DNA from 3 places in the Nocardia sp. NPDC060249 genome. Region 1 is predicted to be linked to each of the others. Evidence: riboswitches for the same ligand, from Rfam matches in the RefSeq annotation. Region 1 holds a riboswitch; each other region holds the start of a gene.

What was found. A riboswitch is a leader RNA that binds a small molecule or an ion and turns the genes downstream of it on or off. The one in region 1 is predicted to bind cobalamin.
Region 2: it holds a riboswitch for cobalamin, as region 1 does, so the genes downstream of both, metE (5-methyltetrahydropteroyltriglutamate--homocysteine S-methyltransferase) here and cobN (cobaltochelatase subunit CobN) in region 1, are expected to answer to the same signal.
Region 3: it holds a riboswitch for cobalamin, as region 1 does, so the genes downstream of both, ACFWFP_RS27140 (FecCD family ABC transporter permease) here and cobN (cobaltochelatase subunit CobN) in region 1, are expected to answer to the same signal.

Annotation. Positions count from the first base shown of each region.
Region 1 is NZ_JBHXAQ010000001.1:1,463,909-1,467,180, forward strand. It holds gene ACFWFP_RS06615 (MerR family transcriptional regulator) at 1-87, shown strand, start outside; gene ACFWFP_RS06620 (hypothetical protein) at 173-643, shown strand; gene ACFWFP_RS06625 (hypothetical protein) at 640-1,122, shown strand; cobalamin riboswitch at 1,179-1,306, shown strand; gene cobN (cobaltochelatase subunit CobN) at 1,341-3,272, shown strand, end outside.
Region 2 is NZ_JBHXAQ010000001.1:489,265-492,536, reverse strand. It holds gene ACFWFP_RS02190 (pyruvate carboxylase) at 1-1,136, opposite strand, end outside; cobalamin riboswitch at 1,427-1,624, shown strand; gene metE (5-methyltetrahydropteroyltriglutamate--homocysteine S-methyltransferase) at 1,767-3,272, shown strand, end outside.
Region 3 is NZ_JBHXAQ010000010.1:6,441-9,712, reverse strand. It holds gene ACFWFP_RS27150 (ABC transporter permease) at 1-392, opposite strand, end outside; gene ACFWFP_RS27145 (ABC transporter substrate-binding protein) at 392-1,483, opposite strand; cobalamin riboswitch at 1,567-1,692, shown strand; gene ACFWFP_RS27140 (FecCD family ABC transporter permease) at 1,725-2,756, shown strand; gene ACFWFP_RS27135 (ABC transporter ATP-binding protein) at 2,753-3,272, shown strand, end outside.

The sequences.
Region 1 (3,272 bases):
GCGATCCCGCCCCCACCGCGACAACGTCGAATTCCGCACGGCCACACCGGATTCAGGCGACCGAGACCGCACCGGGGGAGTCGGTGAGCCGACGACGCACCACACCGCCCAGCCGGACGGCACCCGACGCCGCTGCCGCCGATCGACCCACGACTTCCCCGACTACCGAGCGATGCTGGCCGCGCTCGCCCCGGTGCGGACGCGGGTCGTCCTCGCTCGCGCGGCGCTGCTCGACGCCATGGAACACGCCGACTCGCCCACGGTGGTCCTGCACACGACCTGCGCCGGCACCGTGTCCGTGACGGCCTCGAGCTCGTGGACGGAGCGCGCCTTGACCGGCACCGGCACAACGGGCGACTTTGTCGCGCAGGAGATTTCGAGTACTGCGGCGGCAGGGCGCGAGGCGCCGGAACCGGGTGCGGCCCAGCACATCCCGCAGGCGAGAGCCACCGGCCCTGCCATGGCGATCCATTTCGCCGTCACCACCCTCTACCCGGCCGTCGCCACCGCCGTCGGACCCGACGTGATGCTCGACCTCATCGCCCCCGATCAGCCTGTTCTGATCCGCTCCGCCGACGACGGCGACTTGTCGACGCTGGCCATGCCGTGCAAACCCGAACCCGCCGAGGAGACCTCCCGATGACCACCGCCGACCCGATCATGACCCGAATCACCCAGGGGGTCACCGACTTCCGCACCGGCGACGCCGACCGTGCCCGCACGGCTCTGCTCGAGGTCTGGGCCGAGATCGGCCCCGCCGGTGACCCACTGCACCGCTGCACGCTCGCCCACTACCTGGCCGACGCCTACGACGACCCGGCCGAAGCCCTGGTGTGGGACGTCCGAGCTCTCGACGCCGCCGACGCTCTGACCGACACCCGCCTGAACGACCACCACGCGGGCCTCCAGGTCGCCGGCCTCTACCCCTCGCTGCACCTGAATCTCGCCGACAACTTCCGCCGCCTCGGCGCATTCCCCGCCGCCACCCGTCACCTGGCCGCCGCCCGCGAGCGCCTCGATATCCTCCCGAACGACGACTACGGCGCGCTGATCCGCGGCGTCGTCACCGAGCTCGCCGCGTCCATCGCGGCCGAAGACACCGCCCGGCGACCCACCCATTGACGACAGCGACCGGCTGAGCACCGCTGATCAATTGTCCAACGGCGGGAAGCGGGCTGGAAAGTTGCGGGCGCGGCGGGCCCAGTAGCATCGTCTTGCTCGGCGGGCGTCGAGGAAACCGGTGGAAATCCGGTGCGGTCGCGCCACTGTGAACAGCCAGACCCTCCCCGGCGAGCACCGCACACCCCGATGGGCGCGTAACCCGAGGAAGGTCTCACCCTGTGATCCTGCTGCTGTCCACCTCCGACACCGACCTGCTGAGCGCGCGCGCGAGCGGCGCCGAGTACCGCTGGGGCAATCCCGCGCGGCTGCTCGTGGAGGATCTGCCGGGACTTCTCGACGGCGCTGATCTGGTGATCGTGCGAATCCTCGGCGGCAAGCGCGCCTGGGAAGAGGGCCTCGACGCGATCCGGGCCAGCGGCGTGCCGATGGTGGCGCTGGGTGGTGAGATCGCCCCCGACGCCGAGCTGATGGAATGCTCGACGGTGCCGGTCGGTGTCGCGGCCGACGCGCACAACTACCTCGCCGCGGGCGGCGCCGAGAACCTGCTGCAGCTGCACAACTTCCTGTCCGACACCGTGTTGCTGACCGGTCACGGTTTCGAACCGCCCGCGCAGCTGCCCACCTGGGGTGAGCTCGACCGGTCCCCGCGGATCCTCGAACCGCACGCTCCGACCGTCGCCGTGGTCTACTACCGCGCCCAGCATCTCGCGGGCAACACCGCCTACATCGAGGCGCTGTGCAAGGCGATCGAGGCCAAGGGCGCTCGCCCGCTCCCGGTCTACGCGGCTTCGCTGCGCACCGCCGAATCCGAGCTCCTCACCCTGCTCGGCCGCGCCGACGCCCTCGTGGTGACCGTCCTCGCGGCGGGTGGCAGCAAGCCCGCGACCGCCTCGGCCGGCGGTGACGACGAAGTCTGGGACGTGGCCGCGCTCGCCGCGCTGGACGTGCCGATCCTGCAGGGCCTGTGCCTGACCAGTGGCCGCGCGCAGTGGGAAGCCAACGACGACGGCCTGTCGCCGCTCGACGTCGCCACGCAGGTCGCGGTGCCCGAATTCGACGGCCGCATCATCACGGTGCCGTTCTCCTTCAAGGAGTTCGACGCCGACGGGCTGTCCGCCTATGTCCCCGACGCCGAACGGTGCGCCCGGGTGGCGGGGATCGCCGTGCGGCACGCCCGCCTTCGCCACATCCCGGCCGCGGACAAGCGGATCGCGATCATGCTCTCGGCGTATCCGACCAAACACGCCCGCATCGGCAACGCCGTCGGCCTCGACACCCCGGCCAGCGCGATCCGCCTGCTCACCGAATTGCGCGCCGCCGGTTACGATCTCGGCGATGTCGACGAGATCCCCGGTTTGGTCGAACGGGACGGCGACGCGCTGATCCACGCCCTGATCGCCGCGGGCGGTCAGGACCCGGAGTGGCTGAGCGCCGAACAGCTGGAGGGCAACCCGATCCGCATCGGCGCCGCCACCTACACCCGCTGGTTCGAGTCACTGCCCGAGGACCTGCGCGAGGCCGTCGTCGAGGCGTGGGGTCCGCCGCCGGGCGAACTCTACGTCGACCGGTCGGCCGACCCCGCGGGCGAGATCGTCATCGCCGCACTGCGTTTCGGCAATGTGGTGCTCATGGTGCAGCCGCCTCGCGGGTTCGGTGAGAACCCCGTCGCGATCTACCACGATCCCGATCTGCCGCCGAGTCACCACTATCTCGCCGCCTACCGCTGGTTGTCCGCGCCCGATGGTTTCGGTGCCGACGCGATGGTGCACCTGGGTAAGCACGGCAACCTGGAATGGCTGCCCGGTAAGACCCTCGGCATGTCCGCCTCCTGCGGTACCGACGCGGCGCTGGGCGATCTGCCGCTGATCTACCCGTTCCTGGTCAACGACCCCGGTGAGGGCACCCAGGCCAAGCGTCGTGCGCACGCCACCCTCGTCGACCACTTGATCCCGCCGATGGCGCGGGCCGAAACCTACGGCGACATCTCCCGGCTCGAGCAGCTGCTCGACGAGCACGCCAACATCTCCGCCCTCGACCCGGCCAAACTGCCCGCCATCCGCCAGCAGATCTGGACGCTGATGCGCGCCGCCAAGATGGACCACGACCTCGGCCTCGCCGAACGGCCCGAAGAAGATGTCTTCGACGACATG
Region 2 (3,272 bases), 970 kb from region 1:
GCGCCGAGGTTCGCGCCGCCGTCGAGGCGGATGCCCGCGCCGCCGGGGGTGCGGTAGGCGGTGATGCGGCCGGTGTCGGGGCGGAACCCGTTGGCCGGGTCCTCGGTGGTGATGCGGCACTGCAGGGCGGCGCCGCGAATCTGCACCGTCTCCTGGCTCAGCCCCAGGTCGGCGAGGGATTCGCCCGACGCGATACGCAGCTGCGACTGCACCAGGTCGACATCGGTGATCTCCTCGGTGACCGTGTGCTCCACCTGGATACGCGGGTTCATCTCGATGAACACGTGGTTGCCGCGCTCGTCGAGGAGGAACTCCACGGTGCCCGCGTTGATATAGCCGATCTGGCGGGCGAAGGCCACCGCGTCAGCGCAGATACGCTCACGCAACTCCGGTGACAGGTTCGGGGCGGGCGCGAGCTCGATCACCTTCTGATGACGACGCTGCAGCGAACAATCCCGCTCGAACAAATGCATCACATTGCCGTGCTGATCAGCCAAGATCTGCACCTCGATATGACGCGGGTTCACCACCGCCTGCTCGAGGAACACCGTCGGATCACCGAACGCCGACTCCGCCTCCCGCGACGCGGCCTCGATCGACTCACGCAACTGCTCAGGCGCGGCAACCCGGCGCATACCACGGCCACCACCACCGGCAACGGCCTTAACGAAGATCGGGTATTCGAGTTCGGCCGAGGCGGTGAGCAATTCATCGATATCGGCCGAGGGCTCGCTGGACTTCAACGTCGGCAGCCCGGCCGCCTTCGCCGCCGCGATAGCCGTGGCCTTGTTACCCGCCATCTCGAGAATCTCAGCGGTTGGACCGATGAACGTGATGCCCTCGGCAGCACACGCCGCAGCGAGGTCAGGATTCTCCGACAAGAACCCGTACCCGGGGTAGATCGCGTCGGCACCGGCGCTCTTGGCGGCCTCGATGATCGCCTCGATCGACAGATACGCGCGAACGGGATGACCCTCTTCACCGATCTGATAGGACTCGGCAGCCTTCAGGCGATGGACGGAATTGCGATCCTCGTACGGGAACACCGCGACCGTTCCGATGCCGAGTTCGTAGGCCGCGCGGAAGGCACGGATAGCGATCTCACCACGATTTGCGACCAAGACTTTCGAGAACATTGGCCTACGGTACCCGGCCAGGAGCCGGGGCCGGACACGCAAGGTGGCTTCGCAGCAATCTTCACACCGAACACCTGCCTACCTGCGAAGTTGCGTTCATCAGGCCGTCACATCTCACCGTGGGCGGCGCTGCGCGGTGCGCGCGGACACCGTGGGCGCAACCGCAGGTCACGGCCGTGTTCGGGATGGGGAGGTGACCTATGACCCCATTGAGGGCCTATGCTGAGCAGGCAGCTGGTTCGCATGCGCGGTGGAAGAGTCGGAGCCCCGACCTCCCGCGTAGGCGTCGAAACCCGGGTGCGGATCATGTTCCGCACCGGGTGAGAGGGAACCCGGTGAGAATCCGGGACTGTCCCGCAGCGGTGAGCAGGAACGACCGCCGTCATCAGCACTGGGCTGCACGCCTGGGAAGCGACGGCCAGTAGGTCGGTCGATCACACGACCGGTGCCCGCGAGTCCGAAGACCTGCCGACTGTGCCGGATACGCCGTATCCGGCGGCCACCGCCTCGTGGATCGGGCGCGCGGACCACCGATGCCGACCTGTCGTGTCTGTCGCGACCGGTGTCGGCTGTGTGGCTTGTGCCCGCGAAAAGGCGACGGCTCTCCCCGCACGACACTGGAGAATCTCCGTGACTGTTTCGCATACCCCGTTCACCGCAACGGTTCTCGGCCTACCGCGCGTGGGTCCGAACCGGGAACTCAAGCGCGCCACCGAGTCCTACTGGGCGGGCCGCGCCGATGCCGCGCACCTGCACGCGGTCGGCCGTCAGCTCCGTCGCGCCCAGCTCACCGAACTCGCCGAGGCCGGACTGGACTCGGTACCGGTGGGCACCTTCTCCTACTACGACCAGATGCTCGACACCGCCGAACTGCTCGGCGCGCTGCCGCCGCGCGTGGCCGGGATCGACGATCCGCTCGACCGCTATTTCGCGGCCGCGCGCGGCACCGACACGGTCGCTCCGCTGGAGATGACCAAATGGTTCGACACCAATTACCACTACCTGGTGCCCGAAATCGACACGGCCACCACCTTTTCCCTGCATCCGGGCAAGCTGCTGACCGAACTCGACGAGGCGATCGAGCTCGGGGTGCCCGCGCGGCCGGTGGTGATCGGTCCGATCACCTTCTTGAAGCTGGCCAAGGCCGCGGGCAACGCGGCGCTGGAGCGGCTGCCCGAACTGCTGCCGCTCTACCTCGACCTGCTGGCCCAGCTGGCGGACGCGGGCGCGCAGTGGGTCCAGATCGATGAGCCGGTGCTGGTCACCGACCTGACCGAGGCGGAGCTCGCCCTGGTCGGCCGGACCTACCGTGCGCTGTCGGCCGAGCAGCACCGGCCCGCGATCCTGGTCGCCACCTACTTCGGCCACCCCGACGCCGCCCTGGCGGTGCTGGCCGACACCGACATCGAGGGTGTCGCTCTCGACTTCACCGCGGGCGCCGATGTCTCGGCGGTCGCGGCGGTGCCCGCGCTGTCCCGCAAGCTGGTGGTGGCGGGGGTGGTCGACGGCCGCAATATCTGGCGGGCCGATCTCGACGCGGCGCTCGGCACCCTGGGCACCCTGCTGGGCAGCGCCGGCTCGGTGGCCGTGTCGAGTTCGTCTTCGCTGCTGCACGTGCCGTATGCGCTGGCCCCGGAGACCGGGTTGGACGAGCGGCTGCGCTCGTGGCTGGCCTTCGGCAGCGAGAAGGTCGGCGAGGTGCGCGTCCTGGCCACCGCCCTCACCGCGGGTGTCGACGCCGTCGCCGACGAGCTGGCCGCGGCCCGCGCCGCCGCCGACTCACGCCGGACCGATCCGCGTCTGCACAACGATCAGGTCCGGAGCCGGTTGGCCGCGCTCGACGAGAACGACCTGACCCGCTCCCCCGCCGACGAGCGTCGCGCCCGCCAGCGTGATCACCTCGACCTGCCGGTGCTGCCGACCACCACCATCGGCTCCTACCCGCAGACCTCGACCATCCGGCTGGCCCGGGCCGCCCTGCGCAAGGGCGAGATCGACCAGGCCGAGTACGTGCGGCGGATGCAGGCCGAGATCGCCGAGGTGATCACCCTGCAGGAAAAGCTCGGTCTCGACGTGCTGGTGCACGGCGAGCCCGAACGCAACGACATGGTGCAGTACTTCGCCGAGCTGCTCGAC
Region 3 (3,272 bases), on a different contig from region 1:
ATCTGCACCGGACCGTCGACTACGGCTTCACCGATCCGGCTCAGCCCCGCGACCAGCGCGAGCACCACGCCGATCGCCACACCGAGGACCAGGCCGATCACGGCCCGCTGCAACGAGGTCAGCAGGTTGGACTGCAACCGGCCGTCGGCGATCAGCTCGCCCGCGGTCTGCGCGACGGTCCACGGCGCGGGCAGGGTCTCCGGGTCGATGGCCCCGATCGCGGAGCCGATGACCCAGGTACCGATGAGCAGAACCGGACCGAGGGCGAAGCCGAACGGGATCGGCTTGCCGGGTCCCAGTCTGCGCCGGCCTCGCCCGCGCGGGGCGAGTGCCTCGACCGGGGCGGTGCTGGTCCTGAGTTTGCGCAGCGCCCCGGCATCGATGGTGGCCATCAGCTCACCGCCGGTGCGTACGCGGCTCCGCTGGCGGTGACCGCCTCGGTGACCGCGGCGTCGAAGCGCAGGTCGAAACCGTCGACGGCCTTGATCTTCTTGGGCAGCTCGCCCACGGCGTCGATCGCGTCGATGGTGGTCTGCTGCCGGGCGATCAGCTGCTGGTCCAGGTGCGGGAAGGTGTAGGTGCCCAGCGATTCGACGATCCGCTTGGCGTCGTGGGCGCTGACCTTCTGGCTTCCGACGTAGTAGCGGGTGGCCCATTCCTCGCGATGGGTGTTGGTCCACTGCCAGGCGCGCACGAACGCGCCGACCAGAGCACGGGTGGCGGCGGCCTTCGCCGGATCCTGGACCACCGCCCGGCGCGCGTACAGGTAGGCGAGGCCGCTGTAGATGCCCGTGGTCTCCGAGTCCGGGATCAGCGAGGCGCCCTCGGTGCGGAGGAACCGGGTCACGTTGGGTTCGATCAGCGGCGCGACGTCGACCTGCGCGGTGCGGACCGCGTCAGGGAACTCGGCCAGCTGCAGCCGGACCAGCTCCACATCGGTGGGCTTCAGACCCGCCTTGGTGAGCGCCTTCAGCACCGCTGCCTGCTGGGCGGTGCCCTCGGCGTAGGCGATCTTCTTGCCCTTCAGGTCGGTGAGCTTGCTGATCGAACGGCCCGGCGCCACAGCGAGTTTCAGGGCCTGGGGGTTGGTCTGGTAGGAACCGATGATCGGCACGTCCTGGCCCGCGGCCAGCGCGTGGATCGGCGGCACATCGCCGACCTGACCGACGTCGGCCGCGCCCGCTCGGAACGCCTCGAGGATGGCCGGGCCGCCGACGAAGTTGGCGAACTCGATCTTGAACGGCAGCTTGTCCAGCTCACCGGACAGCCGCAGCGCCGATTGCAGGCGTTCCGACTGATCGGCGACGACGAGCGTGGTGCCCGGTGGAACCTCGGTGGGCAGTGGCGCGTCGGGGGTGCCGACCGGTGTGTCGTTGCCTTGCGCGCAGCCGGTCAGGCCGAGCGTCGCAACGGTTGCCATCGCGAGGAGTGCGGCGGTGGCGCGGCCACGCAGGCCGGGTCGAAAGGTGTTCGGTCGGTACATAGACGAATTCAAGCAACCGCGATCGTCCCCGAACACTATTAGCGTTTCCATGATTTGAAGGGCCCGGCTCCGCATCGGCACTGCGTGCCGCGGTAAAATTCGGGTGCCAACCTCGGCGGGTGCGGGAATCCGGTGCAACTCCGGAACGGTCGCGCCACTGTGATCGCCTCGCGGCGAAAGTCAGACCTCCCTCGCCGGGACACCCGCTGAAAGGGCCGCGCTTGCCTGTGGAGAATTCGCGATGATCCGTGCTCGGATCTCGCTGGCGCTACCCCTGCTCGCGGTGTTGCTGCTGGTCGCCATGATCGGTGCCACCGGATTCGGCGCCGAGATCGTGCCCGTGTCCGCGGTGCTCGACACCCTCACCGCGCGACTCACCGGCGTGACACCCACCGACCTCGGCATCGACACCATCGTCTGGCAGCTCCGGGTGCCGCGCACCCTGCTGGCAGCGGTGGTCGGCGCGGGGTTGGCGCTGGCCGGGGCCGCGATGCAGACGCTGGTGCGCAATCCGCTGGCAGATCCTTTCCTGCTCGGTGTCTCCTCCGGCGCGGGTGTCGGCGCGGCCGCGGTCATCACCTCCGGGTTGTTCGCCGGTGCGGGGATCTGGGCGCTGTCGGGCGGTGCGCTGCTCGGCGCGCTCGGCGCCGCGGCCCTGGTGTTCCTGATCGCGTTCGCCCAGGGCGGTCTCACGCCGCTGCGGCTGGTGCTCACCGGCACCGTGCTCGGGTCGGCGTTCGCCGGGTTCAGCAGTTTCCTCGTCTTTCGCAGCACGGATCCGGCGGCGGCGGAGTCGGTGCTGTTCTGGCTGCTCGGCAGTCTCGCCGGTGCCGATTGGACGACCATCGCCCTGCCCTTGACGGTGGTGGCGGTCTGCGGCGCGATCCTCCTGGCGATCGCCGGATGGCTGGACGCGCTCACCCTCGGCGCGGAAACCGCGTCGTCGGTCGGCGTCCCGGTGCGACAGCTGCGCATCGGTCTGTTCGTGCTGCTCGCGGTGCTCGTCGGCGTCCTGGTCGCGGTGTCGGGCGGCATCGGCTTCGTCGGCCTGGTCGTTCCGCACGCCGCCCGGATGATCGTCGGCCCCCGCCATCGCCATCTGCTTCCCACCTGCGCACTCGGCGGTGCCCTGTTCCTGGTGGTGGCCGACGCGGCAACCCGGATCCTGGTGCGTCCCACCGAAATCCCGGTCGGCGTGCTCACCGGTCTCATCGGCGCACCCACCTTCCTGCTGCTGATGGGCAGGCGGCGCTACCAGTTCGGCACGCCATGAGGCTGCGCGCCGTCGAACCGGATCCCGGATCGCGCGCCCGGACCACCGAGGGCGCACTCCGGGCGGACACGCTGAGCTGCGCCATCGGTCGACGCACCATCGTCGCCGGAACGGACTTCTCGATCGAGCCGGGGGAAACCATCGGTGTCGTGGGTCCCAACGGCAGCGGCAAGTCGACATTGCTTCGGGTCTTGGCCGGGGTAGCCCGGCCGAGCCATGGCCGCGTGCTCGTGGACGGTCAGCAGCTGCACGCTCTTCGGCCGCGACAGCGGGCGGCGACGGTGGCCTTGGTGGCGCAGGACGAGAACCCGCCCGCCGACATGCTGGTGGGCGAAGTGGTCGCCCTCGGGTTGACGCCGTATCTGCCACCGTGGGGCCTGGGTGCCCCGCGCGAACAGCAGCGGGTGGCACAGGCTTTGGCGTCGGTGGATCTGCCCGGTTTCGCGGGCCGGCAGGTACAGCACCTGTCGGGCGGCGAACGGCAGCGGGTGCTGCTCGCCCGGGCGTTGCTCCAGG